DNA from 3 places in the Methylotuvimicrobium alcaliphilum 20Z genome. Region 2 is predicted to be linked to each of the others. Evidence: predicted binding sites of a transcription regulator. Region 2 holds the regulator's gene; each other region holds the start of a gene.
What was found. The regulator HrcA, encoded in region 2, represses chaperone genes, less so after heat shock. The targets are predictions, from matches to a motif close to TNTTAGCACTCNNNNNNNNNGAGTGCTAANA.
Positions count from the first base shown of each region.

Region 1: groES (co-chaperone GroES) is a predicted target of HrcA. The motif match lies at 3,495-3,525, and genes of this name have one in related genera.
Region 3: rpoH (RNA polymerase sigma factor RpoH) is a predicted target of HrcA. The motif match lies at 7,394-7,424, and genes of this name have one in related genera.

Region 1 covers NC_016112.1:1,440,972-1,451,210, reverse strand. The annotation lists gene MEALZ_RS06340 (host attachment protein) at 348-761, shown strand; gene MEALZ_RS06335 (Rho-binding antiterminator) at 840-1,094, opposite strand; gene groL (chaperonin GroEL) at 1,456-3,114, opposite strand; gene groES (co-chaperone GroES) at 3,172-3,459, opposite strand; gene MEALZ_RS06320 (HesA/MoeB/ThiF family protein) at 3,597-4,352, shown strand; gene MEALZ_RS06315 (c-type cytochrome) at 4,943-5,590, opposite strand; gene MEALZ_RS06310 (b(o/a)3-type cytochrome-c oxidase subunit 1) at 5,593-7,212, opposite strand; gene MEALZ_RS06305 (cupredoxin domain-containing protein) at 7,205-7,738, opposite strand; gene MEALZ_RS22965 (hypothetical protein) at 7,749-7,901, opposite strand; gene MEALZ_RS06295 (HAD family hydrolase) at 7,995-8,693, opposite strand; gene MEALZ_RS06290 (hypothetical protein) at 8,980-9,909, opposite strand; gene MEALZ_RS06285 (diguanylate cyclase) at 9,982-10,239, opposite strand, start outside.
Region 2 covers NC_016112.1:2,145,994-2,156,232, forward strand. The annotation lists gene MEALZ_RS09180 (DUF3422 family protein) at 1-412, shown strand, start outside; gene MEALZ_RS09185 (carbon-nitrogen hydrolase) at 763-1,650, opposite strand; gene MEALZ_RS09190 (agmatine deiminase family protein) at 1,952-2,977, opposite strand; gene recN (DNA repair protein RecN) at 2,995-4,686, opposite strand; gene MEALZ_RS09200 (NAD(+) kinase) at 4,696-5,577, opposite strand; gene hrcA (heat-inducible transcriptional repressor HrcA) at 6,110-7,153, shown strand; gene grpE (nucleotide exchange factor GrpE) at 7,225-7,872, shown strand; gene dnaK (molecular chaperone DnaK) at 7,943-9,877, shown strand; gene dnaJ (molecular chaperone DnaJ) at 10,030-10,239, shown strand, end outside.
Region 3 covers NC_016112.1:1,498,022-1,508,260, forward strand. The annotation lists gene MEALZ_RS06525 (PstS family phosphate ABC transporter substrate-binding protein) at 1-808, shown strand, start outside; gene MEALZ_RS06530 (ABC transporter permease subunit) at 1,180-3,450, shown strand; gene pstA (phosphate ABC transporter permease PstA) at 3,447-5,099, shown strand; gene pstB (phosphate ABC transporter ATP-binding protein PstB) at 5,231-6,040, shown strand; gene phoU (phosphate signaling complex protein PhoU) at 6,479-7,198, shown strand; gene rpoH (RNA polymerase sigma factor RpoH) at 7,453-8,319, shown strand; gene MEALZ_RS06560 (DNA-3-methyladenine glycosylase I) at 8,764-9,336, opposite strand; gene MEALZ_RS06565 (WYL domain-containing protein) at 9,382-10,239, opposite strand, start outside.

The DNA of each region.
Region 1 (10,239 bases), 710 kb from region 2:
AAAAATTCAGGGACTCTGTCAGATTTATTGGTATAAATAAAGTCTGAAAAAGTGGCTCAAAATTGTTGGCCATTTCTGGCTCAGTTTAATTGACCATTAACACCATTTAGGCTTGCCAGCGGCTATCCCTGCCGCCGACACCTGTCAATCGAGCCACCAAACCCCCTTCCGACAGTTGTCTAAGTTATTTCATGCTCGCTCCTAAATATAAAAGGTATGGCAAGCGCTGCACCTTTCCTTTAGACAAACCCTAGGCAAAGAGCTACACTCAACATGACAAAGGAATGTCAGCATAATTGCAAGGATGCGACAAACCGTTCCGACATATTGGTTAAGGAGTACAGATTATGTATAGTAAATGGGTCGTGGTAGCAGACAGTAGTAGAGCGCGTTTTTTTTTCTATGAAGGAAAAAAAGAACCGTTGCGCGAACTTGAGGATCTAGTCCATGCCGAAGGAAAACTCAAGACACAAGATGTCGTTTCCGACCAACAAGGCGGGCGAGGCAACGGGGCACACTCGTTTGAACCGGTTACCGATGTCAAGCAACAAGAAGCCATCCGCTTTGCCCAACAAATAGGCGATAAATTGGAACAGGGCCGTGTTAAGAACAAATACAACGATCTCGTTTTAATTGCCGCTCCGGCTTTCCTCGGTACACTGCGCCAAACCCTGAACGACCAAATCATGAAACTAGTCGGCAAATCAATCGACAAAAACCTTGTCGCTCAAGACGAGTCCAATATCCGAAGCTATCTCTAACCGGATAATAATTTAAGCTCATCATACCTGGCCCCGATTTAAATCTAAAACCGGGGCCTACAGCGACTCAAAAAACAATTATTTGAATCGAATATTTTGAAATTTCGCCCCCGGGGTCCGCGTTTCCATTTCAACGATTTCAGACAATTCAACTTTTTGCCTTTCCCCATTATCAATAACCAAAAATTCACGCTTATCCTGCTCAGTCAAGATATCGGTCGCTTTTCCCTCAACTATTCGATGTTCCGTCAGCATTAATTTGACGCGATAGCCGTACATGCAGGCTATTTCGATGTAGTCGTGAAACTCGCAGGCGATCGGTTGATTCTTCATATGATCACTCTTTGTATTTATCTTCAAAAGATCAGTTGAGCGCTGGCGAAAGTGTTGCTGTAGACCGTTCATCCTAAAAAGGAGTTAATTCAATAACTTGTTATTCGTTTTTTAGAACTATCGTTCACCCAAGAGGTTAGCGGGAATATTTAAGTAATCTCTTGTAAAACTTAATGAACTTCATCTGCTTCATGGTTAAACTGCCGAATTTAGGTTCATGCTTCGACCGACTTGCTCAACACGAACGGTCTACAACACAATTCAACTTCTCTTTTTAGATTTATGCAACAAACAAAAAAGCCCCGGTCGAGATAAATCGGCCGGGGCTTTACTTACGTCAAGCGATGAGCTCGAACGGCGATTACATCATGCCGCCCATTCCGCCCATACCACCCATTCCGCCCATGCCACCCATATCCGGCATGCCAGCGCCTTTATCGTCGCTCGGTGCGTCGGCAATCATCACTTCCGTGGTGATCATCAGACTCGCGACAGATGCAGCGTTTTGTAATGCGAAACGAGTGACTTTTGCAGGATCCAAAATACCCATTTCAATCATGTCGCCGTATTCGCCGGTTGCTGCATTGTAACCGAAGTTACCAGTGCCTTTTGCAACTTCGTTCAACACGACTGAAGACTCTTCGCCCGCGTTTTTAACGATTTGACGCAGAGGCTCTTCCATCGCGCGGCGCAGAATGTTGATACCGACATCTTGATCGTGGTTCACACCTTTCAGGCCTTCGAGCGATTTCAATGCGCGAACCAGAGCGGTTCCGCCGCCGGCAACGACACCTTCTTCAACCGCAGCACGAGTAGAGTGCAACGCATCTTCGACGCGGGCTTTTTTCTCTTTCATTTCAACTTCAGTTGCCGCGCCGACTTTGATCACCGCAACACCGCCGGCTAATTTAGCCAAACGCTCTTGCAATTTTTCTTTATCATAGTCGGAAGATGCATCGTCGGCTTGCTTGCGGATTTGTGAAACACGCGCTTTGATGCTTTCATCTGTACCAGCACCGTCAATGATTGTGGTGTTATCTTTAGTGACTTGAACTTTTTTCGCTGTGCCCAAAAGATCCAATTCAGCTTTTTCCAAAGATAAACCGACTTCTTCCGCAATCACGGTGCCGCCAGTCAGAATCGCGATATCTTCAAGCATCGCTTTACGACGATCGCCGAAGCCAGGCGCTTTAACCGCAGCGACCTTAACGATGCCGCGCAAATTATTGACAACCAGAGTCGCCAGCGCTTCGCCTTCGACGTCTTCGGCAATGATCAACAACGGACGACCTGATTTTGCAACGCCTTCCAGTACCGGCAACAAATCACGAATGTTGGAGATTTTTTTGTCGTACAGCAGAATGAACGGATTTTCCAATTCGGCGCTCATGCTGTCTTGATTGTTGATGAAGTATGGAGACAGATAACCGCGATCGAATTGCATGCCTTCGACGACATCCAACTGATTGTCCAGACCTGAACCTTCTTCGACGGTAATGACGCCTTCTTTGCCGACTTTTTCCATCGCTTTGGCAATGATTTGACCCACCGACTCATCGGAGTTAGCGGAGATCGTGCCGACTTGCGCAATCGCTTTGCTGTCTGTGCAAGGTGTCGCCGTTGCTTCGATGGATTTAACCGCTGTAGTCACAGCCAAGTCGATACCGCGCTTCAAGTCCATAGGGTTCATTCCGGCTGCAACTGCTTTCAATCCTTCGTTAACGATGGATTGAGCCAAAACTGTCGCAGTCGTAGTACCGTCACCTGCCACATCGGATGTATGAGACGCAACTTCTTTGACCATTTGCGCGCCCATGTTTTCGAATTTGTCTTGCAACTCGATTTCTTTCGCGACTGAGACACCGTCTTTAGTGATGGTCGGTGCACCGAAACTTTTATCCAAAACTGCGTTACGGCCTTTAGGACCCAAAGTGACTTTTACCGCATTCGCTAAAATATTGACACCTGCAACCATCAGGGTACGTGCGTCACTACCGAATTTAACTTCTTTTGCTGCCATGTTTATTCCTAGATTCTGTGGTTAATGTTAAATACTTAATCAGTTAAAAAGAGACTTTTAGCCCAGAACAGCCATGATGTCTTCTTCGCGCATCACAACGACTTCTTCACCGTCGATTTTGACTTCGCTACCTGAATATTTACCAAATAACACTTTATCGCCGACTTTAACTTCTAACGCGCGAACTTGACCGTTGTCGAGCGCTTTACCGGTTCCTACCGCTAGAACTTCACCTTGACTCGGTTTTTCGGCGGCAGAACCAGGCAGTACGATACCGCCGGCGGTTTTGGTTTCTTCTTCAACACGTTTGATAATCACTCTGTCGTGTAAAGGGCGTATTTTCATCAATATCTCCTAATCGATATAAAAATAAAGTAAATTATTAGCACTCGCTAGTAATGAGTGCTAATAATAATCAGCTTTTGCAGTCTGTCAAGTTCTTTGGCATCATTCGCACCTAAATTGATATTCATCCTCAAAATATGAACGACGACCAACTATTACGCTACAGCCGGCAAATCATGCTGCCGCAAATCGATATCGAAGGCCAGCAACAATTGCTTGGCGCACACGTCTTGATCGTCGGTGCGGGCGGACTTGGTTCACCGGCGTCGATCTATCTCGCGGCAGCCGGCGTCGGACAAATCACTATTTACGATGACGACATAGTCGACCTTTCGAACCTACAGCGACAAATCGCTCACTACACCGACGATATTGGGACGGACAAAGTAATTTCAACCCAAAAGACCTTAAAAAAATTAAATCCGGATACTCAGGTACATATTTTTAAGCAACGCTTGAACGGAGCCTCACTCGATGAAACGGTTCAAAAAACCGATATCGTCCTCGATTGCAGCGATAACTTTTCGACGCGATTCGCGATTAACAGCGCCTGTGTCAAACACCAAACACCATTGGTATCCGGAGCTGCGATACGGTTTGAAGGCCAAGTGTCGGTTTTTACACCGGGATTATATGACAGCCCTTGTTACAACTGCTTGTACTCGGACACGGGAGAAGAGATGCAGAATTGCGCAACCAACGGCGTCATTGCGCCAATTACCGGCATTATTGGCTGCATTCAAGCGCTTGAGGCCATTAAGTTAATTACCGGCGCCGGCGAAACGCTGACCGGACGATTATTATTACTGGATGGTTTGACGATGGAATGGAACAGCATGAAGTTAAAAAAAAATCCGAACTGCCCTACCTGCGGAAAATTAAACCCATCGTAGATCAAAATTCGGCGCCGGGGTAACCGTCAAAGGCCCAGCACCTAAATTCCATAGGTCTTTGGCAATGATTCAAAATCATGGCTTATACCCATCGCACTTCAAATTTCGGCATTGACATATGGAGGCGCTGGGGTGTTCGGCAAAGGCTTTGACAGCAGGGATGCTGTCACAGAGCCTACAGGGAAGTATTTACGGCGTCCTTTGACGGACACCCCGGCACCGAAATTTGACCAGCAAAGGGGATATTTAGGTGCTGGATGAATTATCCAAGACAATAAAGCATGGCAATGGGCTATGGAATTTAGGTGTTGGGTGAATACATCCCTGTAGGCTCTATGCCAGCTTCCTTAAGCAATGCCGAAATTTGAAGTGCGAAAGGTATAATCCTATAAAAAGCATTTCACCATGAAGAATAGAAAGTTAACTCAATAACTTATTACACGTTTGTAGAGAATTTTCGCTCACCAAAAAGGTTAACGAGAATGCTTAGGTAATTTCTTGAAACCCTTCATGAACTTCATGGTTAAACTGCCGAATTTAGGATAATTAGCCAACGGGGTCTGAATACTTACCCCATGAAATAGCGGCATTTATTTTGCTTGGTAATATTGAGCTAGTTCCTTGATTTCCTCGGCAGTCAATTGCTTGCTGAGAATTCTCATACGGCCGAAAATATCGTTGCGCCGCTCGTCTTTTTGGTAGGCTTCAAGGGTCTGCACGAAATAGTCGGCTTGCTGGCCGGCTAACGCTGGAATATCCATTTTTTCTCCCTTACCTTCGGCCCCATGACACACCGCACAAGGCGGCAGAGTCCGTTTGCCGTCGCCCTTCTTGACTAAAAATTCGGCTTTAGCCAACGATTGGCGACTTCCCTGGGGTTTGGGAGTAGGTAACGTACTAAACCAGACGGCAAGATCGGCCATATCCTGATTGCTCAACCCGGTCACCATCGACCCCATCAGCTCATGCTTTCGATGACCGGTTTTATAATCCTGTAACTGTTTATAAGTATACGTCGCCAACTGTCCCGCCAAAGACGGATAATTCGGCACCTGACTCACGCCTTGCTCTCCATGACACCCCGTACAGGTCGCGGATAATTCCTTGCCTTTGGCGGCGTTGCCTTTTTTAACGAAGTTCAACTGCTCCGGCGTCCAGGCGACTTTTGACGCCGGCTCGGCCTGGGCGGCAGTCGAAACGAGAAGACCCGAAAGGGCCGCGACAACCATTTTATTCATGATCAAAATCCCCACGCGCTTGAGCCGAATGTTTTCATAAAAAAGAATTGTAGAATCGGTACACCGAAACTTAGCGCCATCAAACCGGCGATGACTTTATTCCATAGCGTAAAATCGTTCAGATATTCAGGCAGATCGATAACCGGATGAATCGGCTCGGCGTATTCGATTTCGCCTTCGAATACTTCTTGCGAACGGTGCGTCATCGCTAAATTGTAAACAAACAAACACGCGGAACCGAGCATCACCAAACCGCCGAAGATCATCGCCAGCTCATAAGGATCCCAGGCCAGCGTCAACAGCGAGTTATATTCGACACCGGAAATGCGCCGAGGCTGCCCCAACAAGCCGAGCACATGCCAAGGCGTGGTTAAAATCGTCATGCCGATAAACCAAGTCCATAATTGCACCAGCGCCATGTCTTTGGAAAAAAGCGGCTTACCGGCCATGATCGGCCAAAGATAATAAGCAATCGCAAAATACATGATCACGGTCGTACCGGCGAAGATCAAATGAAAATGTCCCGGCACCCAAGCCGTGTTATGAATCATTGCATTCATTGCATAACTGGCATTGACTAGGCCGCCGAAGCCGCCGAGAATCAGCATCAACAAAGACAGAATAACCGACAGCACCATCGGATTACGCCAGGGCAGCGAACCGATCCAACCGAACAACCCCTTGCCGCCGCGCAACCGGCCGGCGATTTCGAGCGATGCAATCACGGTAAAACCGGTAATGAAGGTCGGAAGCGAAACAACGAAAGTCCCGACGCCATGCAGCAATTTCCACCCCTTGGCTTGCTCGGGGTCCATATATAAATGATGAAAACCGATCGGCAACGCAAAGACGATCAAGACCACGAAGGCGGCACGGGCAATTTCATCGCTGAACAAATAACCGCCGGCCTGTTTCGGAACGAAGACATAAAAGGCGGTATATGCCGGTATCAACCAGAAATAAACGATCGGATGCAAGGTCCATGCAAACAAAGTGCGCGCGAGGCCCGGATCGAGCGTGTCCATCCAACCGAGTGCCATCGGAATCAATTGAAAGAGCACTTCCAGCGCGACACCGGCACTAGTCCAAAGCCACAATAGCGCATTGCCGGCGGTTGCAAACATCGCGAGCGGCACCGGCGCGCCGGGATTGGCCTTCTTCCATTCGCGCATCATCATGATCATGATGACGCACCACAACCAGGAACCGACAATCAATAATGTCGCACCGACATAAAACATCCAATGCCCGATAATCGGCGGATAAAACGTATATAAAACCGAGGCTTTACCGGTCAATAGCGGTATTGCCGCCAGCACGGTGCCGAACGACGATATTCCGAACCCGGCCCAGGCCCATTGAGGATTCCAAATCGGCTGTTTCAGACTAGTCGTCGCGACGACATAACCGAAACCCATGATGAAAAATGTCGTTAGCACGAAAGCCATCAATACGCCGTGCGTACTGACCGATGCAAAATACACCGACGGCGATTCGATTGCCGGAATGAAACCGCTCCGTTCCAAGACTTGATACTCGCCCATGAAACAGGCCAAAAGAAACGCGCCGAAGGCGACCCACAGATGGCAGAACGCCAGTTTTTTAGTGACCGCATCAATCATTGTCTTTTCCTCCTTTTGAAGGGGCTTTTCCCGGCGCGGCCCAATGTTCTTTTGCGACAACCGAAACATTGCTCCACATGTGGTCGTGCCCTATGCCGCAATATTCATTACATAGCAGCGGATATTCGCCGGGTTTCGGCAAGGTTGTCGTCACTTGCGCGACATAGCCCGGTACGATCATCGTGCTCATATTCGTCATCGGCATATGCACGCCATGAAGTACGTCCATGCTGACCCAGCGGAATGTCAAAGAAGTATCCGCAGGGACGGTAATGTGTTTCGGATAAAAACCGTAGCGCCCGGCAACCATTCGGATGGTTATATTGCCGCTTTCGTCGACTTGCACACCCAGGTTATCTTCGTCGAATTCCTCGCTCAGATGCAGACTCGCCGAGTCGATGGTCTCGACATGGCTCGGAGCATTAATGCCGTGAAATAATGCGTCGATCAAGATAATGCCGACAAAAAGACCGGCGATGCCGACCGCCGCATAGGCCCATTTTTTTTCAAGAGGATCTATATGCATAAACTCACCACTAATTGATCGCGCCGCGCGGCAAGAATACCCCGTAGTAAAGGAACAGCCATGCGACAACCATGCTTGCGCCGACAGCGATCATCAACGCCCAAGTGCCGACCGGCGAGCTGTTCAGGATTTTTTCACGTTCTTCTTCACTTAATGGTTTCATGGCTTCCTCTTAATTTATTTTTATTAATTTGGTATGAATCGTACGGATATTAGCGGCAAGTAAACGCGAAGGAAACGTTAGCGTCAAGCAGTTTTACAAGTCCCGCGCCGCCCATAAAGCCGCGACCTCGCCCAAATCGCGGCATTGTAGGTGTGATAATTCGCTGGTATAAAGGTCGGCCGGCAATACCGACGGAATATAGACGGTAAAAGCACCGGACGCAGACGCCGCCATCACACCGGCAGTGGAATCTTCCAATGCTAGACAACGAGAAATAGGGATCGACAAGCGTTCGGCCGCGTTCAAGAAAATATCGGGCGCCGGCTTGCCTAGCTCAACATGATCGCGAGCGACAATCGTCTCAAAAACATTGCCGAGACCGGCAAAATCGAGACACTCGAGTGCATTATTCAGGCGACTGTTAGTCGCAAGACCGTAGGGAATGCCGGAATCCTGCAATAACCAAAGCAACGTCAAAAAACCCTTTTTTATGTCGATGCCTTGTTTTTCGACGATGCGATACCAACACACACCGCTCAGACGGTTAAATTCCTGAAGATCGAAAGCATTCCCGCAAAATTCGAGCAAGCGCATTTCGACATCGCGATAATGAAGTCCCGACAAAGACAAACAAAAAGCACTCGGCAGCTGATATCCCATGTGCTCGGCAGCTTGACGCCACGCCATAAAATAAGTGCTCTCGGTATCCAACACCAAGCCATCCAGATCGAATATCGCCCCCTCGACAGCCCTCAAAGCCTGCCGAACGGCATCCGCCTCACCGTTCACCATTCACCTTTACTAAGGAATATGCACAAAATAACTTCTACAAGTAGTCGGCTTTACGCCATTGTGACAAATCGCGGGCTTGATTAATGGCAGCATTACCGCAAACGTACCTACACTCAAACAAAACGATGGGTTTCCGCTTCGCTACTACCCATCCTACGGCGCTTAACCAATGTGACTTCGATACCAAATTAGTGTTATCCAAGCTTATCGACTCCGAAATCGCGATCTGGGGATCGCTCCCACAAAGACCTCCACTCCCCCCCTTTCACCTTTCACCTTTCACCTTTCACCTTTCACCTTTCACCTTTATATACTCCCCTTTCGCCTCGCGGCTCGAACCGACGATAATACGCTTCAAACCGTTCTGTGACTCTTCCAACAAACCGCAAACCTCGATTTCTTCTCCGACTTGCGCTTGACCGGTATAAGTCGCGGTAAAAACCGCAATCTCATCGATATTAGGATCATTGCATTTAAGCAGCGCCGGATAATCGAAAGCCCGGCTATCGTCGGTCACAATGCAACGCAATAAGATTTCGCCGCATTTACGGTAAGTCTCGGTAGCGACCGACTCCGGATCGATGAAATTCAAATCGAATTTACGATCATTGACCAAAGCCTTATTGAATTTGCGCTGTTCATGCCAAACATAATCGTCGAAATCGATATGACAATCCCGGCGACGGAAACTCTCTTGCCAATGCCTCAGGTCGAGCTCATGCAGCAAGCCGGCTTGAATCAACTCACGGTTAATCGCTCTGGCCTGATGAAACAAATCCCGGTCATAAAAAACCAAATCGATATCGGATGACTTGCCTTGAGCGCCTATCAACAAAGAACCGGTTACACCCATTTGCTTAACATCCAGCCCGTGGCTCTGATACAGATTCGATAATCGAAGCAAATCTTGTTCGACCGGGTCGAGCCATGCCGCCGATAATAGCCCGCTCAAGCGTTGTCGTGGCTGATAATGCTTAATTACTCGCTCTTCAGGAACGGCATGAACACGGACATCCCGCATCGGGCAATAATACAGATATTCAGGATAATCTCGGCTCAATAAGTCGTCCGCTTGCCGAGTAGATTGCTTTTGCCAGCCGTCTGTGGTTCGCCGATAACGTAAAAAACACAACACCCTGCCCTGCTCGATACCGTGCTCCACTACGGCAAAAACCAGCCCTTCAGCAGTCTCAATGAAATCTTTCGCTAAATACATAATAATTACTAAATTCCGATAAAAACATTCGTTTAAATCGTTTTATTCGACACATCCTGGCCTACTAAATGCTCAAGCGCTCTCGAGCCGGTTTCGGCCTTTTTCCTTGGCCCGATAGAGCGCGTCGTCGGATGCTTTCATCAATTCATCGATGTTTTTAAACTGACCGTTGTAGGTTGCAAGACCCAAACTCAGCGAAACATAACTATCGGCTTTCGACCCTTCATGAGGAATTTGCCGAGCGGACACGGCCGACCTAATTTTTTCGGCTAAATCCCTGCCTACCTGCCAGTCCGTATTCGGCATGATCACAGCAAATTCCTCGCCGCC
Region 2 (10,239 bases):
ACAGACGCTCGGTGAATTCATTCGGAGGCGCATGGAACCGGCGATGAGCACTTGCTATTCGACCTCCAAACGCTTCACGTCCCTGTCCGAAAGAGTCGGCAATGCGAGCCAATTACTGCGAACCCGCGTCGATATCGTGATCGAACGGCAAAATCAAGGTTTACTGAGCTCAATGGCGCGGAGGGCGAAGATGCAGTTCAAGATGCAGCAGACCGTCGAAGGCATTTCGATCGTCGCGATCACCTATTACGCGACCGGACTGATCGGCTCGATCTCCAAGGCGCTACGTGCGGCCGGCTGGCCGGTCAATCCGGAGTTGGCGGTAGGCGCGGCGATTCCGTTCGTGATGATCGCGGTCGCGTTGGGCCTGAAACGGATTCACAAGATGATCGAAAAAACGAGCGAGGAATGAAGTCAGGTAGGCAGGGTTGGCGATAACCATGCCTTTCGCACTTCAAATTTCGTCGATATGACCTGATTAGCAAGATGCTTCAGCTTGCCGAAGTGAACTGTCCGAGCAGTGGCCAGTCGCAGCCACTTCTGCGGGACGGGTTATTTAACCCGTCCCCAACGTTTCGGTTTACCCTAAACAATTCGGCTGACTTCGGCCAAAGTCAAAACGTTTAGGACGGGGTTGCAAACCCCGTCCTGCTAGGGAATTGCTGATCTTTGGGCTTTAGCTGAAGAAACTTGCTAATCAGGTCTTTTGATGGTCACCCCCGGTGCCGAATTTTGATCAGCGATGGATATAACAAGGGTCAATTAATCGATAAATCGTTTAATTAAATTGCCGTACTCGTCAATTCTTCTGTCGCGTAGATAAGGCCAAATTTGTCTGACGCGCTCGCTACGCGCGCGGTCCAATTCCTTAGTCAAGATGATTTGTTCGCTGGTTCCGGCTTGCGCGAGAAATTCGCCTTGCGGACCGGTGATGAAGCTGTTGCCCCAGAATTCGATGCCGGTCGAGGCGTCATCGGGCGATGCTTCGAATCCGATGCGGTTACACGAAACGACCGGTAGTCCGTTAGCGATCGCGTGCGCGCGTTGAATCGTGATCCATGCGTCGAGTTGGCGCTGCTTTTCGTCGTTAGTATCGGCAGGATCCCAACCGATCGCGGTCGGATAAATCAAAATATCGGCGCCTGCCAAGGCCATTAAACGGGCGCCTTCCGGATACCACTGATCCCAGCAAACCATCACGCCCAATTTACCGATCGAGGTCTCTATCGGTTTAAAACCGATGTCGCCGGGTGTGAAGTAATATTTTTCATAATAACCGGGATCGTCGGGAATATGCATCTTTCGGTATTTGCCGGCGATGCTGCCGTCTGTGTCGAATACGACGGCAGTATTGTGATAAAGGCCCGGCGCGCGCTTTTCGAATATTGTCGATACGATGACGATCTCTTGATCCTTGGCGGCTTGAGACAGTATTTCGGTACTCGGTCCTGGAATCGGTTCGGCCGTGGCGAAGCAGTTAAAATCTTCATTCTGGCAAAAATACGGGCCTAAATGTAGTTCCGGCAAAACGGCCAAGTTGGCTCCGGATTGTTTGGCCTCTTTGATTAAATCGATCGATAGATTTAGATTGCCGGCTTTGTCGGCGTTACAAGGTTGTTGAATCGCGCTGACGATGATGTTCGAGCTCATGATTATGATGTATGACTGCGGTTCGGAAAAATCTCTCGCTTCCAAGCCCTAGCTTGGGAGTGTATATAGTCCAAGCTCTGCTTGGTGTGTATACAAGCAAAGCTTGACGGGACGATGAAGTTCGATTTCATGATTGTGAGATATGACGGCTGTTCGAAAAAGTTCGGTATTATATCGCCAATTGCCGGGCGCAGTTATACCCTTTGCGGGATAAAATTCATGGCGCCTTATCAGGCGAGTTACCGAACCCTCAGCAAAGCCCGTAGTTCTTCGACGTTATTTATCAAGAAATCCTTATTCCTTAATCTGTCGAGATAGTTGCCGGAAACTGCATCGTCATGCAATGCAGGCTGCCGTATTGATGCACGATCGGCCGGCAGGGCGTGGCAATGATTTCGTGTTGAGGGAAACATTCGGCTAGTTTATCGACGGCGGTTTGATCCATTGGATCGTCGTAAACTGGAACCATGACAGCATCATTAATGATCAGAAAGTTCGAGTAATTGGCGGGTAAACGCTTGCCGTCTGCGTCGAAAATCGGTTTCGGCAAATCCAGCGCAACCAACTTGTACGGTTCGCCGCTAATCATTTTCATGGCCTTAAGCTGTGCCTCCATGTTTTTTAGGCTTTGGTAATGCTTCTCGGACGGATCGTTGCTGCTGGTATAGGCGATTGTGTCGGAACTGCAGAAGCGGGCGAGCGTGTCGATATGGGCATCGGTGTCATCGCCGTCGAGATTTTCCTGATCGATCCACAATACGCGTTCGGCGCCGAAATGCTTTTGTAATTGCGCCTCGATTTGATCCCTGTTCAATTCCGGATTCCGGTTCGGATTGAGCAGGCATTGTTTGGTCGTCAATATCGTGCCTTCGCCGTCGCTTTCGACGCTGCCGCCTTCGAGTACCATGTCGATGTCGAGATGCGGGTTGCTTGCGAACGGGGCGTGTTTCAGTAGATTCCGATTCAAGGCATTGTCGGCCGCATGTTCGTATTTGCCGCCCCAGCCGTTGAAACGGAAATTTAGCAATAGCGGCTTGCCGTCTTTTTCGACGGTCAGAAATGCCGTATCTCTAACCCAGATGTCGTTGTAATCGGCATGTATGAAACGGATACCGGATTTTTCGACTGGTAACAGCGTTTCGATATGTCGTTGCTGAACAGCGCTCTTGCACAAGATGATCAACGATTCATAACGGCAGATCGTTTCGGCGATGAAGCGATAGCTTTGTTCGACGTCGTTGAGATTCCCCCCGAAATCGCCGGATTGATCAGGCCATGCAATCAGTACGGCGGATTGTTTTTCCCATTCTGCTGGAAAACGGATCATTTTTTGTTTTTCCTATGTTATAAAGTCGACGAAGTGTCGGAGATCGATTGAAAAAGCATTTCTCGGGCATGGGCCAAGGTGTTTTCGGTAATGTTAACGCCGCCGAGCATGCGAGCGATTTCTTCGACGCGTTCTTCGGGGGCTAGCGGCCTGACATTGGATGTCGTGATATCGCTCCGGTTATTTTTGGAGACATACAAATGATGATGGGCTTGCGATGCGACTTGAGGTAGATGTGTAACGCACATGACTTGCCGATTGAGACTCAAAGCGCGCAATTTTTGTCCGACGATTTCGGCAATGCCGCCGCCGATCCCGGAGTCGACTTCGTCGAAGATCATCGTCGGCGTGGTTTTGTCATGGCTGGTTGTAACCTGAATAGCAAGGCTGATTCGTGATAGTTCTCCGCCGGATGCAACTTTTGATAAAGGCTTGGCCGGAAGGCCAGGATTGGCGCTAACCAGAAATTCCACTTTATCTTGGCCATCGGCGCGTGGGTGTGTAGCACCTAGCGGTGAAACTTGTACGATGAAATCGCCTTGCGGCATGCCAAGCTCCTTGATCATCGCCGAAATCCGTTCTTGCAATAGCTGGCCGCCTTGTTGGCGTTTTCGAGTTAATTGAGCGGCTAATTCATGGTATGCAGCAAGTAGCCTCTCGGTTTTTTCGGTTAATTCTTCGATGCGCTCGCCACTGTGGGTCAGATTGTTCAATTCCTGCTCGAGACCGAAGGCCAGTTCCGGCAATTCCTCGGGTTGTACATGGTGTTTACGGCAGAGGCTTTGAATGATGCCGATTTGGTTTTCCAGCGACTCCAAGCGCAAGGGGTCTGCTTCCAGGCTATCCAAATAGCGGCGTAATTGGTGCGCGGCTTCCTCGATCTGAATTTGCGCTTCGTTTAAAATGCCGTTGATAGATTCGATATCCGGCGCAAAACGCGTTAAATCGTTCAAGGCATGAGTCGATTGTAGCAGCAACCGGTTGAGCGATTGTTCGTCGTTTTCGTAGAGCAAATCAAGCTGCCGATGCCCGGTCGCTAGGATTTCTTCGAGGTGGGCTAGTTTGCTGTGTTCTTCTGTTAGTTCGGCATAATTGAAATTGTTCAAGTCGAGTTGCTGCAATTCGTCGAGCTGGTAGCGCAGTAATTCTTCGCGCTCGGTTCTGTCCGCGCTGGCTTTTTTCAGAGCTTGTAGTTCCTTGTGGGTTTGTTGCCATTGGTGGAAGTGGGTATCGACTTGGTCTAGTAGGGCTTGATTGCCGGCAAAAACGTCTAGTAATCGGCGCTGTTCATCGCTATGGAGTAAAGTCAAATGCGCATGTTGTCCGTGTATTTCAACTAGCTTTTCACTGAGTTCCTGTAAGGTTTGCAATGTAACCGGGCGATTGTTGATATAGGCTTTTGATCGGCCGTCATGGTTGATGACGCGCCTAATCAGGCAGTGTTGATCATCATCCAGCTCGTTTTCTTCAAGCCATTTTTTTGCCAGAGGGGCATCCGATAAATCGAATTCCAAATTGATTTCTGCACGCTTGCTATTTGGCCGGATATAGCCGGAATCGGCCCGATCGCCTAGTGCCAAGCCAAGTGCGGTCAATAAAATCGATTTGCCGGCGCCGGTTTCGCCTGTCAATACCGACATGCCGGTGTTTACATCCAGGTTTAATGTTTTGACGACAGCCAGGTCGTTAATGGAAAGATTTAGTAGCATGAGAATGAGTTAAGGATAACCGCCGCTCCAGTTGAGTTTTTTTCTGAGGATTTCAAAAAAATCGTGTCCTTCGGGATGGAGAATTCTAATCGGTTTCGGATCTTTTTTAATCAAAATTTTATCACTGATCAATACTTCGGGTATTTCAAGATGATCGCAGGTAACCAAGGCATTGATTTGTTTGGTTTGACAGAAACTAATTTCGATTTCGGCCGTATCGTCGATGACGATTGGGCGATTCGATAGCGTATGAGGATTAAGCGGTACCAAAACCAAGGCATTCAGAGACGGATGCAAAATCGGGCCGCCCGCCGACAATGAATAAGCGGTCGAACCGGTCGGGGTCGAGACGATCATGCCGTCGGATCGTTGCGAATTCAGATAGACCCCGTTAATGTGCGTGACGATTTCTATCATGCTCGGCGTGACCCAGCGATGCACGACGACTTCGTTTACGGCGGTTTGTTCGTTAAAGACTCGATGGTCGCGAATGATTTTGGTTCGCAATAGATAGCGCCTTTCTTCGCTATATTGGCCAGTTAAAATGTTATTGAGCTTGGGTAATAATTCATATGGCGAAATGTCGACAAGAAACCCGAGGCGCCCCAAATTGATCCCAACTAGTGGAATGTCGTATTGGGCGATTGCACGCGCGGCAGATAAAAACGTACCGTCGCCACCAGCGGCGATAATCAGGTCGCAGTGCTGTCCGATACTCTCGATGGCCGAGGTTTCAACGCCGGATTCCGTTATAAATTGAGCGCTCAAGCGGTCAACTATGACGGCATAATCGTGCTGTTTAAGGTAACGGTAAAGAATCGCTAAAGTTTCGGCAATTCCGGGGTCGCTGGCTTTACCGATAATGCCGATGGTTTTGAATGAGCTGTGCATTGTCGTTAATTTAAGAAAGGATTTGATCGAATTATACTCAATAAGTCAAGGGGTGAGGTTTAAAGGTGAAAGAAGAAAGGTCAAAGGTGCAAGTAGCAAGGGGAAAGGTGAAAGGTGAAAGGTGAAAGGGGGTAGTCGAAAAAAGCTATTTTTAGCTAATTACTGTGTTCCCGCGTTTTAAACTCAAAAATATTTTTGAAATTGTTGGTGTTCATAGATTTTTAAGCGCCAGGCGCAGGGTGCGCGATGCGCACCTTGCGGCGCTCAAACTATCTTGGAATTTGTTGATGATCATAGGCTATAAAGCGCTAGTTATTTTCTCAAAATCAATAAAGCAGTCATTCTATCTGATATGAAAATCGGTAAATTTCGACACCCTAGGTATTTGGTCTGTGAAGGGGGGATATTACGCGAGTTATGCTAAGTGGGTGTTTTTATTGTATTTGCTAGTATTGACAAGCAGAGGGTGAGCTGCTAATTTGCGCGGTTGGCACTCGATGGGGTAGAGTGCTAGTAAGCTAGAGGGTTTATTGTGAATAACAATCAGGTGTTGAACGAAAGATCGCTGCAATTATTGAAAGCATTGGTTGAACGTTATATCCAAGACGGACAACCGGTAGGTTCGCGCGCCTTATCTAAGGATACCGAATTAAAATTGAGTCCTGCAACGATTCGTAATGTCATGGCCGATCTGGAAGACATGGGATTAATTCGTTCTCCGCACACCAGTGCAGGCCGGGTGCCGACCGTGAGTGGCTATCGTTTGTTTATCGATTCGTTGCTCACGGTAAAGCCTCTGAACTCGGAAGAACTTAAACTGTTGCGCAAAAATTTAATTGCTAAAGATAACGTCAATGATGTCATCGGGGTGGCATCGAGAATATTATCGGACGTCACGCGCATGGCCGGTGTCGTGACATTGCCCAAGCGCGAACTGGTCAGTTTACGCCATATCGAATTTTTGCCGCTATCCAACACCCGCGTATTGGTCATTTTCGTGACTAACGAACAGGAGGTGCATAATAAAATCCTCCATACCTCAAAGCAATTCAGCCCCGCTCAATTACAGCAAGCCGCCAATTATTTAAATTCCGTTTATTCCGGATTAAGCCTAGCCGCAGTCAGAAAGGCCGTTCTGAAAGAGCTGAAAGACGCCCAAGAACAAATGAATCGGGAAATGTTGGACGCAGTACAAATGGCTAAGTTGGCGCTCGATCCCGGAAAGTCGGATGAAGATTATGTGTTAAGCGGTGAGACGAATTTAATGGGTTTTTCCGAATTATCGGACATGGAGAGGCTCAAAGAACTATTCGATGCTTTCAGTCAAAAGCGAGGTGTTATCCATTTGCTTGATCAATGCTTAAATGCCGAAGGCGTACAAATTTTTATCGGTGAGGAATCCGGTTATCATGCATTCGAACAATGCAGCCTGGTCACCGCGCCGTACTCGATTAACGAACAAGTGGTCGGTGTTTTAGGTGTAATAGGACCCACCCGAATGGCTTATGAAAGAGTGATTCCTTTTGTCGATGTAACGGCAAAATTATTAGGCGCGGCCTTGAATCCCAAAACATAAGCCCCACATTTCTTGAAATAGAGTTTTTCCGTGGATGCGGACCGTTTTTTTATTCAAACCGGAGTTTAATAATGAGTAACGAGCAGGAGTTGCCGGAAAAGGCAACGGACGAGCAAGCTGATGTCATTTCAGCGCAAAGCGCCAGCGCGCAGCTAGATAGCAATGTAGACGATAGCAGTCAGCCGCAGGCGGCTCAAAAGGTAAATGTCGAAGAGTTGTCGCAAAAGCTCGAGGAGGCCGAACAAAAGGCTACGGAAAATTGGGACAAAGTTCTGCGCATACAAGCGGAAATGGAAAACCTGAAAAGAAGAACCCAAAAGGATTTGGAAAACGCTCATAAATTTGCGTTGGAAAATTTTGCCAAAGAATTATTAACTGTCGTCGATAGTTTGGAGCTTGGTTTGCAAGCCGCTATCGGCGACAGCCCCGAAGTGCAAAAGTTTCGAGAAGGCAGCGAACTGACATTAAAACAATTCGAAGCCGTTTTTTCTAAGTTCAATATTGAAGTGGTTAATCCGCTTGGACAACCGTTTGATCCTGAGTTGCATCAGGCGATGGCTATGCAGCCATCTGCAGATGCCGAACCGAATTCGGTTATTAATGTATTTCAGAAAGGCTATGTCTTGAATGGGCGGTTGTTGCGTCCGGCAATGGTTGTTGTCGCCAAAGCCGAAGACAATCCTCCGCAAGAAACACCAAAAATCGATGAACAGGCTTGAACACATTAAAACAGCCCCCATATCGTAATCGACTAATTTTTTAAATACACTCTCAAGTCTGGAGCAATCAATGGCTAAAATAATCGGAATAGATTTAGGAACCACCAATTCTTGCGTGGCGGTGCTCGAAAACGGCACCGCACGCGTCATCGAAAATAGCGAAGGCGCCAGAACTACGCCTTCGGTCATCGCTTTCACCAAAGACGACGAGGTGCTCGTAGGGCAATCGGCTAAGCGTCAAGCGGTAACCAACCCCGAAAACACACTGTTCGCAATTAAGCGTTTGATAGGCCGTCGTTTCAAAGACGATGTCGTGCAAAAAGATATTAAAATGGTGCCTTATAAAATCGTACCGGCCGACAATGGCGACGCCTGGGTCGAATGTCACGGTAAAAGAATGGCGGCACCTGAAGTTTCGGCTCGGGTCTTGATGAAACTGAAAAAAGACGCCGAGGCTTATTTAGGTGAAGAAGTCAAAGAAGCGGTCATTACCGTACCGGCTTATTTTAACGATTCTCAGCGTCAGGCAACTAAAGACGCGGGCCGAATTGCGGGTCTCGATGTCAAACGCATTATCAATGAGCCGACCGCAGCTGCGTTGGCATTCGGGATGGACAAACCGAAAGGCGATATGAAAATTGCCGTGTACGACTTAGGCGGCGGTACATTCGATATTTCAATCATTGAAATCGCCGAGATCGAGGGCGAGCATCAGTTCGAAGTATTGTCGACCAATGGCGACACTTTCCTCGGCGGTGAAGACTTCGACCTGCGCATCATCGATTTTCTGGCCGACGAATTCAAACGCGACAACGGTATCGATTTGCACAGCGATCCATTAGCGCTGCAACGACTCAAAGAAGCAGCAGAAAAAGCCAAAATCGAATTGTCGTCTTCGCAACAAACCGATATCAATCTGCCTTATGTCACGGCCGATGCGACAGGACCGAAACATTTAAATGTCAAATTGACTCGGTCTAAATTGGAATCCTTGGTAGATGATCTGATTGATAAAACCAAAGCCCCATGCCTAATGGCGCTAAAAGACGCAGGCTTATCCGCGTCGGACATTGACGATGTGATTTTGGTCGGCGGTCAGACGCGAATGCCTCGCGTTCAAGACTTCGTTAAATCAATCTTCGGCAAAGAGCCGCGTAAGGATGTTAATCCGGATGAAGCAGTTGCTTTAGGTGCAGCGATTCAGGCCGGCGTATTAGGCGGCGATGTTAAAGATGTATTGTTGCTCGATGTAACGCCTCTATCGCTCGGTATCGAAACCTTGGGCGGTGTAATGACTAAATTGATCGAGAAAAACACAACGATTCCAACCAATGCCTCACAGGTTTTTTCAACGGCCGACGACAATCAAACGGCCGTTACGGTTCATGTTTTACAAGGCGAACGGGAAGTTGCCAGCGGTAATAAATCACTGGGTCGTTTCGATTTGGCCGATATTCCACCGGCCCCGCGCGGCGTTCCGCAAATCGAAGTGACTTTCGACATTGACGCAAATGGTATCTTGAATGTCTCGGCTAAAGACAAAGCGACAGGTAAAAAACAGTCAATTGTGATCAAGGCTTCTAGCGGTCTATCCGATGAAGAAGTCGATCGCATGGTCAAGGATGCCGAGGCGCATGCCGATGAAGACCGCAAAGTGACCGAACTGGTGAGTGCGCGTAATCATGCAGAAGGGATCGTCAATGCCACCGAAAAATCGATGAAGGAGCTCGGCGATCAAGTTTCCGCCGATGAAAAGTCGTCGATCGAAACTGCGATCAATGAATTGAAAGAAGCTCTGAAAGGAAGCGATAAAGACTCTATCGAAGCTAAAACTAATGCGCTGACTGAATTGTCCGGTAAACTGGCTGAACGCGTTTATGCGCAAAAAGCGGAAGCTGAAGGCAGTGCCGAAGGCGACCAGCAGTCGTCTTCAAGTACTTCGACAACCGATGACGGCGTAGTCGATGCCGAGTTTGAAGAAGTCAAAGACGACGACAAGAAATAATTCCATGCCGACGCCGTTCGACTTGCCGTTTACGGTATGTCGAGCGGCGCCGAACTTGATAGTACCAAGGCATGGTGTTTTATAACGCTACTCAATCGAGCCTTTATTTCTACGGGAAATAATGGGACTGTATCGAACGATAATTAATAGACATGGCAAAAGAAGATTACTATAAGCTTCTCGGCGTCGATAGAAACGCCAGCGACGCGGAAATCAAAAAAAGTTACCGCCGCATGGCAATGAAATTCCATCCGGATAGAAACAAAGATAATCCTGATGAAGCCGAAGCAAAATTTAAGCAAATAAAAGAGGCTTATGAGGTTTTATCCGACCCTAAAAAAAGATCCGCTTATGATCAATTC
Region 3 (10,239 bases), 650 kb from region 2:
TTTGTGGGCCGAGGAGTTCAAGCGCATTTATCCGAGCGTTAATATTCAGGTACAGGCAGCAGGTTCCTCGACCGCGCCGCCGGCGTTGACCGAAGGCAAAGCCAATCTCGGGCCGATGAGCCGGAAAATGAAGGATAACGAACTGGATGCTTTCGAAAGTAAATACGGTTATAAACCGACTGCGATTCCAGTCGCAATAGACGCCCTAGCGGTATTCGTCAATAAGGATAATCCGATCCGTGGTTTGACTTTAGCTCAAATCGATGCGATTTTGTCGTCGACGCGTAAATGCGGTTATCCAAACGATATCGTAACTTGGGGGCAGGCTGGGCTTGACGGCGCTTGGAAAAACCAAAGCATGCAATTATACGGACGTAATTCAGTATCCGGTACCTACGGTTATTTCAAGGATGAGGCCTTGTGCAAAGGCGATTTTAAAAACAATGTCAACGAGCAACCCGGTTCGGCATCGGTCGTTCAATCGGTAACTAGTTCGCTCAATGGTATCGGTTATTCCGGTTTAGGCTATAAGACTTCCGGAGTCAAAACGGTTGCGCTGGCGTCGAGAGAAGGACAAGCCTATGTCGATGCGACGCCGGAAAACGCAATTGCCGGAACTTATCCGTTGGCGCGTTTCTTATATGTCTACGTTAACAAACATCCGAATAAACCTCTAGCGCCGCTCGAGCAGGAATTCATCAAAATGGTTTTATCCAAAACCGGTCAACAAGTCGTCATTAAAGACGGCTATATCCCGCTGCCAGCCAAGGTCGCCAATAAAGTTCTGGGTTCGATAGAAATGAGGTGAAAGGTGAAAGGTGAAAGGTGAAAGGTGAAAGGTGAAAGGTGAAAGGTGAAAGGTGAAAGGTGAAAGGTGAAAGGTGAAAGGTGAAAGGTGAAAGGTGAAAGGTGAAAGGTGAAAGGTGAAAGGTGAAAGGTGAAAGGTGAAAGGTGAAAGGTGAAAGGTGAAAGGTGAAAGGTGAAAGGTGAAAGGTGAAAGGTGAAAGGTGAAAGGTGAAATCGGCGCTTGACAAGCGAGTTAAATTCTGCATTGTTTTACCACTTACCACTTACCACTTACCACTTACCACTCACCGCTTACCGGCAAAGTTAAATCGAGCACACTATATCCGAAATTATTGACCATTTCTTAGCGGCATTGATCATTCAATCATCCATATGACAGAACCGAAATCCGGGGCTTCGGCCTCTCTGAATGCCATGACGGGCTTTTATCCGCGTTGGCGACTTATCAAGGACAGTGTGGCTCGTTACGGCGTTATCGTTGGCGGCTTGAGCATTATCGCCGCGATAATGTTGATTTTTTTCTATTTATTGTATGTTGTCTGGCCGCTGTTTATAGAGCCGAGCGCAGAATCTGTCTCGCGCTACCTTGTACCGGAGCGCGCGCTTGGCGACACCGCTATGTTGGCGGTCGAGGAACAAAATGAAGTTGGCGTGCGCTTCACCGAAAATGGCCGGATTATTTTCTTTGCCGCGCCGACCGGTCAAACGCTTTTGATTCACTCAATCGTTTTACCTGAAAGCGCTCGAATTAGCAGTTTCGCCGATGGCGGTCCTGAGAAAAATGTTGCCGTGTATGGCTTGTCGGACGGCCGCGCGATCGTGCTGAAACACAAGTACAATGTGTCATACCCGGAAAATCGGCGGGTCATAACGCCTGTTGTCGATTATCCGTTGGGACGAGAACCGCTGGTTTTGGATGAGTCAGGCCAAGCGCTTGAAAAGATTGCAATTCGTGTCGATGACGATCAGACCTCGCTGGTCGCTAAAACGTCGGATAAACGATTGATATTGACGAGCTTCGAAAAGAGACGTTCGTTGTTCGATGATGATGAAGATTTCGAACGGACCGACAGCATACTCGATGTACCGGCTCTCGATATTGCGTTTATCTTGATGGACAAGGATCAACGCAATTTATATCTCGCCGATAGCGAAGGTCGTTTGAGTTTTTTCGATATTGCCGATAAGTCGAAACCGGTGATTCGCCAGCATCTGAATGTAATCGAAGCCGGTCGTAAATTGACCTCGATGGTCTTTTTGAACGGCAGTATTTCGTTATTGATCGGCGATTCGGGCGGACTGGTTGCGCAATGGAGCGTGGTCAGGGACGCCCGAAATAATCCGGCGATGCAAAAAATACGATCGTTCAAGGTATCGGAACAGGCGATTGCCGGCATCAATGCCGAGCAGCGCCGCAAAGGTTTTATCGCGGTCGATACCGCAGGCGTCGCCGGTATTTATAATACGACCGCAGAGCGGGAGTTGATTAAAACGCCGGTGTCGAATGGGATGCCGAAAACGGTTTCGATGTCGCCGCGAGCTAATGCGTTTATCGTCGAATCGGAGGCGGGCTTCATGGATTTTTGGTCGGTCGAAAACGATCATCCAGAGGTTTCCGTCAAATCGTTATGGCAAAAAGTCTGGTATGAAAGCTACCCGAAGCCCGACTATATTTGGCAGTCTTCCTCGGCGAGCAATGATTTCGAACCGAAATACAGTTTGACGCCGTTGGTGTTCGGCACCTTGAAAGCCGCTTTTTACGCGATGCTCATTGCGGTACCGCTGGCTTTGATGGGGGCGGTTTATACCGCTTATTTCATGGCCCCGCGCATGCGCACGTTGGTGAAACCCGGTATCGAGATTATGGAAGCGTTGCCGACCGTTATTTTGGGCTTTCTCGCAGGTCTTTGGCTCGCTCCGTTCGTCGAAGAGCATTTGGCCGGCATTTTCACGCTTTTGCTGACGATGCCGCCGGCGGTGCTGGTTTTCGCTTATCTATGGCAGTTATTACCGGGTTGGGTAAAGCATAAAATTCCGGATGGTTGGGATGCCGCCTTGTTAATCCCCATAATACTGTTGAGCGGCTGGTTTGCGTTTTCAATCAGCGTGCCTTTGGAATCATGGCTGTTCGGCGGCAGCCTGCGCCATTGGCTCGATGCCGAATGGGGTATCGGCTACGACCAACGAAATGCCTTGGTGGTGGGGTTGGCGATGGGCTTTGCGATCATTCCGACGATATTTTCGATCGCCGAGGATGCGATTTTTTCGGTTCCGAGACATTTAACGGTCGGTTCTCTCGCCTTGGGCGCGACGCCTTGGCAAACGATGACGCGCGTTGTGTTGTTGACGGCCAGTCCCGGGATTTTTTCGGCGATCATGATCGGACTCGGCCGGGCGGTCGGCGAAACGATGATCGTATTAATGGCGACCGGTAATACACCGGTGATGGATTTGAGTATATTCCAGGGTATGCGCACCTTATCGGCCAATATTGCGGTCGAGATGCCCGAGTCCGAAGTCGATAGCACACATTACCGAGTACTGTTTTTGGCTGCCTTGGTGTTATTTTTGTTTACCTTTGTCGTCAATACCTTGGCCGAGTTGATTCGCCAGCGCTTACGTGAAAAATACAGTTCCTTATGATCAAACAATGGTTTAAAAGCGGTTCCCCGTGGATTTGGCTCAATGCCGCGGCAGTCAGCACTTGTCTGATTTTGGTGGTCGGTCTATTGGCGTTGATCGTGTTTCGTGGAGCCTTGCATTTTTGGCCGTCGAATGTCGCCGAGTTTATCTATATGGAAGACGGACGCAAGCAAACCGTCATCGGAGAGGTCGTTGATACAAGCTCTACAACGGCATTGATGGCACGCGCTTCAGGTCATGCGATGGCAGACGATGCCGATCTGCTGGTGCAACACCTGATAAAAATCGGCAACCGAGATTTGACCGGCATGGATTTTCGCTGGATTCTGGACCGTAATATTCAGAGCCGACAGTATCCGGACGATATTCTCGTGATCGAGCGGCGTGAATGGGGCAATTTTTACGGTTACCCGGTCGCACTCAAGCAAGAAGGGCAAGTGATCGCCGAAGGCCCGCAAGTATTTCCAGTCGTGTCGGAGCGATTACGTGATGCCTTGTCGGTTTATAAACAAATTCAACGGCTTGAAAAGAAGGAAATCGGCGCAGTGAATTACGGTTTGGAGCGACTGAGGCTTAAACAAAGACGCTTGGAATTGAACGAGCAATGGGATGAAGCAGCAAAACAATTGCTTGCCGCCGAACGCGGCGAGTACGAGCGGCAATACCGGGAATATCAGACCGAGTTGCAAGCGTTGTACAAGACGATCAACCGCAATTCCTTGGTGGTGAAGGCATCCGATGGGCGAGAAGTCGATATGCCTTTGGCTAAGTTGGTCAGAATTTATCGCCCGAATACGATGAGTGTTTGGGCTAAGACCGGGCATTATTTCGAAAAAATCGCCGAATTTTTGCTGGACGACCCGCGCGAGGCGAATACTGAAGGCGGCATATTTCCGGCAATCTTCGGTACCGTGATGATGGTCATCATTATGTCGGTGATCGTGACGCCGCTCGGCGTGATCGCGGCGATTTATATGCGAGAATATGCGAAGCAAGGCTTTACGACACGCTTGATTCGCATTGCGGTCAATAATCTGGCCGGCGTCCCGTCGATCGTCTACGGCGTGTTCGGCTTGGGTTTTTTTGTGTACATTCTAGGCGGTAATATAGACCAGCTGTTTTTTCCGGAAGCCGCTCCTGCACCGGTTTTCGGAACGCCGGGCTTATTGTGGGCGTCGATTACGCTGGCCTTATTGACATTGCCGGTCGTGATCGTGTCGACCGAGGAAGGCTTGTCGCGTATTCCGAAATCGATCCGCGAAGGCAGTTTGGCCTTGGGGGCGACGAAGGCCGAAACGTTGTGGCGAACCGTGTTGCCGATGGCGAGCCCGGCGATGATGACCGGTTTGATCTTGGCGGTCGCCAGGGCCGCCGGCGAAGTTGCGCCGCTGATGTTGGTCGGCGTCGTTAAATTAGCGCCATCGTTGCCGCTGGACGGCAATTTTCCATTTTTGCATTTGGATAGAAAATTTATGCATTTGGGTTTTCATATTTACGACGTCGGTTTTCAAAGTCCGAATGTCGAAGCGGCGAGGCCCTTGGTTTATGCCACATCCTTATTATTGGTCGTCGTGATCGTCGGATTGAATTTATCGGCGGTCGCGATCAGAAATCATCTGCGCGAAAAATACCGGGCTTTGGAAGGTTAACCTAGCTTTAACAAATGTAGTCATTTAGTGTTTGTCTGTTTTCTATTATTTATTTTAATTACAATGGTTTACGATTATAAAATATTAAGGCTGGGTTAAGCGCTATGACCAATCAACCCTTACGGAAACACATGCTCGATTTGGATGCGTTGACTCAAGATAAGAAGTCGAAAGGTATAGATCAAGAAGAAGTGTGCATCAAGGTGAAAAATCTGAATCTATTCTACGGCGATCAACAAGCTTTATATGGCATCGATATGCATATTCCTCGGCAAAAGGTGACTGCCTATATTGGTCCAAGCGGTTGCGGGAAATCCACATTGCTGCGCTGTATCAACCGCATGAACGACCTGGTCGATAATGTCAGAATCGAGGGCAAGATTTTGCTCGATGATGAAGATATTTATGCGAGATCGGTTAATGTCGCGGCGTTGCGTAGACGGGTCGGAATGGTGTTTCAAAAGCCCAATCCGTTTCCGAAGTCGATCTATGAAAACGTCGCTTACGGTTTGCGGATACAAGGTATCAATGATCGCAGAACACTCGAAGAGACCGTTGAGGAGGCTTTGCGCGGCGCGGCGCTTTGGGATGAGGTCAAAGATAGACTGCATGACAATGCTTTAAGTATGTCGGGCGGTCAGCAGCAAAGGCTCGTGATTGCTAGGGCAATTGCGATCGAGCCCGAGGTCTTGTTGCTGGACGAGCCGGCATCGGCTCTGGATCCTATTTCAACTCTGAAAATCGAAGAGTTGATCAACGAATTGAAAGAGAAATACACGATTGTGATTGTCACGCACAACATGCAACAAGCGGCACGCGTATCCGATTACACGGCGTTCATGTACATGGGCAAATTGATCGAATTCGACAATACTAGCCATTTGTTCACTAATCCGTTGAAAAAACAAACCGAGGATTACATCACCGGTCGTTACGGCTAACGGAATGTTAATTTCGCGCGGAGGCCGCAAAGAAAAAGGTTATAAAATGAGAGTTTTCATCGTTCCCCGGCTCTGCGTTAATCGCGACGAAGGCGTCGCTTCCACAAACAATTGGTTGGATGCTCCATTGTGGGAGCGACCCCTAGATCGCGATATCGAAGCCGGGAACGTCAAACAACCATCAACGGTATCGAGGTCGCATCGGCTAAGGAACGAGCCAATTTCGCGCAGAGGCGCCGGGAAAGAAAGGTTTAAATAGTTCCCACGCTGCATAGAAACTTTGGTGGGAGAGGGATGCTATATCGTCCTTGAACCTCAAAGCAGTTCAGGCTGTAATTACTTGGCTTTCCCCGCGCCTCTGCGGGAGTATTTCTGTTCTCAGTCGGAATCGCTATTTTAGGCTTACTTATTAACTGCGCTTGCATGCTAGGATAAACCATGGATATCAATAAAATCGGACATCATATTTCGAGTCATTACAACGTAGAGCTCGAGGATATCCGTAACAGCGTTTTGAAGATGGGCGGTATTGTCGAAAGGCAAATCGAATTGGCGGCATTGTCGTTTACCAGCAACGACATGGAAATGGCCGAGCAAGTGATTCAGCAAGACGACTACGTCAACCGGCTCGAAAAGCAAATCGATCAGGCCTGTACCGAAATTTTAGCAAAGCGCCAGCCGGCCGCGTTCGATCTACGCTTGTTGTTGTCGGTGATTCGAACGATTAACGATTTGGAACGGATCGGCGATGAGGCGACTAAAATCGCGGAAATGGCGATTCATTTGAGCGATACCGAAGGCAAAACCCGGAATGAAGAATATTACGAAATTCAGCATCTGGCCGAATTGGTCATGAAAATGCTGCGTAGCGCCTTAGATTCCTTTGCACGTTTGAATGTCGAAAGCGCAGTATCGGTTACCGCCCAGGATGCCATGGTCGATCGCGAATACGGAAGTATTATTCGGCAAATGGTGGCGCGGATGATGGAAGACCCGCGTAATGTCAGGCGAACGCTTGATGTGTTGTGGACGGCGCGGGCGCTCGAAAGAATCGGCGATCATGCCTGTAATATCTGCGAACATGTAATATACATGGTTAAAGGAGAGGATGTCAGGCACATGAGCCACGAAGAACTGGAAAGAAAAATTCAAGGTTGATATGCCATTAACGCAAGGTAAAAAGGGAAGTCGGTTACGTTATTTATCGCCTACGATAAGACTAAAAAAGTAACCTGACCCCTTTTTTACCCCTTTTTTACCTTTTTCATATCGCGAAATCCCCAGTGAATCAGAGTCGTTCCAAGCCCTATCGATAATGAATGGATTCACAAAATAATGCGGAACTTATAAAAATTTTAGCACTCATAACGCGAGAGTGCTAAAATCGGGCAAACTTAAAAAAAGGGGAAATCATGAGTAACGCATTAGCCTTTGCCTTACCAACTAATCTTTCCGTAGGAACATTCGACACTTATTTGAATGCGGTCGCGCAAACGCCGACCTTGTCTCACGAACAAGAGCGCAAGCTGGCGCTTCGCTATCGCGATGAAGGCGATTTGGAAGCAGCGAAGGAGCTAGTTATGTCGAATCTTCGTTTTGTCGTTCATGTCGCGCGTGGATACAGCGGTTACGGACTACCGTTGCCCGACATCATTCAAGAAGGCAACGTCGGCCTAATGAAAGCCGTCAAACGCTTCGATCCCGATGTCGGGGTTCGCTTAGTGACCTTTGCCGTGCATTGGATCAGAGCGGAAATACATGAATACGTCATCAAAAACTGGCGTATCGTCAAAATCGCTACAACCAAAGCTCAGCGTAAACTGTTTTTTAATTTACGCAAATCGAAAAACAACCTAGGCTGGTTGTCGCACGACGAGGCGAAAGCTGTCGCCAACGATTTAGGCGTTGATCTCAAAACCGTTTATGAAATGGAAAAACGTATGGACAGTTCGGATATGGCTTTCGACATGCCGCATGACGAGCCGTCCGAAGAAAGCACTTACGCCTTTCCGGTCAGTTACTTAGAACAACATAACTCGGACCCAGCGGATCTGCTGGAAAACGAGCAATGGCAAGGTTATGAAGAAAACATGCTAAGCGAAGCAATGGCGGAGCTCGACGAGCGTAGTCTCGATATTCTCAATAGCCGCTGGCTAAGCGAAGAAAAAGCGACATTGCATGATTTGGCCGCACGCTACAACGTTTCAGCCGAGCGCATCCGGCAGTTGGAAAAAAACGCCATGAACAAGCTGAAAGCCGCATTCGTGCTGGAAGCATAATACGTCGAACACTTCACGCGGGGCGGGTTATTCAACCCGCCCTAAACGTTTTCCGGTTTCCATAAGCCTCCGTGAGAATCCATATTTTGGCAGGACGGGGTTTTATAACCCCGTCCCGCAGGAATATACCTGACGTGCAAAAAGAAGCGCCCGATTGCTAGAAGATTGCCACGTTGTGTGAAAGGCTATTGGGGGTTTAGTGTTAGCGGCTTCGATAGCCGCGACGAAGGCGTCGCTTACACAACAATTGTAATCCCTTGTAGGAGCGATCCCCTGATCGCGATTTCGAAGCCACGAGAGTTAGGTGGCAATAAAGGGTATCGAGGCCACATTAGCTAAAAGACAGCAAGACAGAGTATCTACCGCTTAAGTATTACGACGAGTGGTCTTCCGTGGGAATCCATAAGAGTAGGAAATAATCACCTTCTCGTAACCGGAAGTCTATCAATCCGAAATCCGCGCAATCTCCCCATAACGGAAACAATCGACGGTATGATCGTTAACCATGCCGACGGCCTGCATGAACGCATAGCAAATCGTCGAGCCGACGAATTTAAAACCGCGTATTTTCAATTCCTTACTGAGCCGATCCGATAAAGGCGTATTCGCCGGCAACTCGGCGTGCGTCCGCCACGCGTGCTGGATTGGCCGGCCGTCGACAAAATCCCATAGAAACGCATCGAAACTCCCGGCTTCTTCTTTGACGTTCAAAAAAGCGCGTGCATTGGTCACAGCGGCATTCACTTTGAGCCGGTTGCGTATGATGCCTGGATTCTCCAGCAACTCCGAAATCTTTGCCTCATCATAGCCGGCCACCGATACCGGATCGAAATTGTCGAACGCCGCCCTGAAATGGTCGCGTTTTTTTAAAATCGTAGACCAACTCAAGCCCGCCTGGGCGCCCTCCAAAACCAAAAACTCGAACAACAGACGGTCGTCATGCACCGGCACGCCCCATTCGCGGTCGTGATAGTCCTCTTCAAGCGGGCTGGACAAAGCCCATCGGCATTTGTTCATGTTAATTGAAAGATATGCTTAGATTTCAATGAAGGATATCGTGCGTTAAAAAAAGATAAAGTCCTTGATCTCATCGCGATTCAAAAGCACGATTTGCTGCTCCATCGCTTCCCGATGCAGATCGTCCTTGCCGATTCGCATACTCAAAAGAAAATACGACAACAAGGCAGCCCGAATTTGAGTAACGCATTTACCGTCGACCATCCCGAAATCGCGCTCGATCACGCTTTTTTGCGCATCGTTTAGTCCCGGATGCGGACCGATTTCGACAGTCAACCACTTGTTCCACAAAGTGTCTGTGAAAGAGGGCTCGTCAGCCTTACCCAAAATAGAGACGCGATGAATACGTGCCAGAACGAAATCGCGGTAGTCGTTGTGAGTTACGCTGAAAGACCGAACGTGCCAACGTAAACCGTCGAACACCAAAGTATGAGGATTGATTTGCAAAGTCTTAGGCTCAGGACTGGACAACGATTGATATGAAATCTCCAGCTCGAATTTAAATCGCACCGCCTGCACAATGCCGCGCAAGACTCGCGTATCGATTTGCCGTGCCAACGGATTGACGATTTCAACGGTTGGAAGGTTACCGACTAATGCAATCAGGGTTTCGTAACCGTTTTGTTGCTGTAATTTTAAAACCTGTAACAGCTCGCCGGTCGTTCCATCCATGAAACCCGGTTTAAACGAATCGTCGACCACATAGCGTTTCAAATACTTATCGTAACGAATATTCCCCGGACACAACGATTGATAAAGCGTCAAATCCTTCGATGCCTGTACTCGACTGATGCCGAAATAATTAATCAACGTTCCGGTCGAAATTTCGCCGCTCCAAAACACCGTTGCTTCCAGCAAAGTTAATCGATGACGCTGTTCCCACTTTAAATTCGGTTGCAAGAG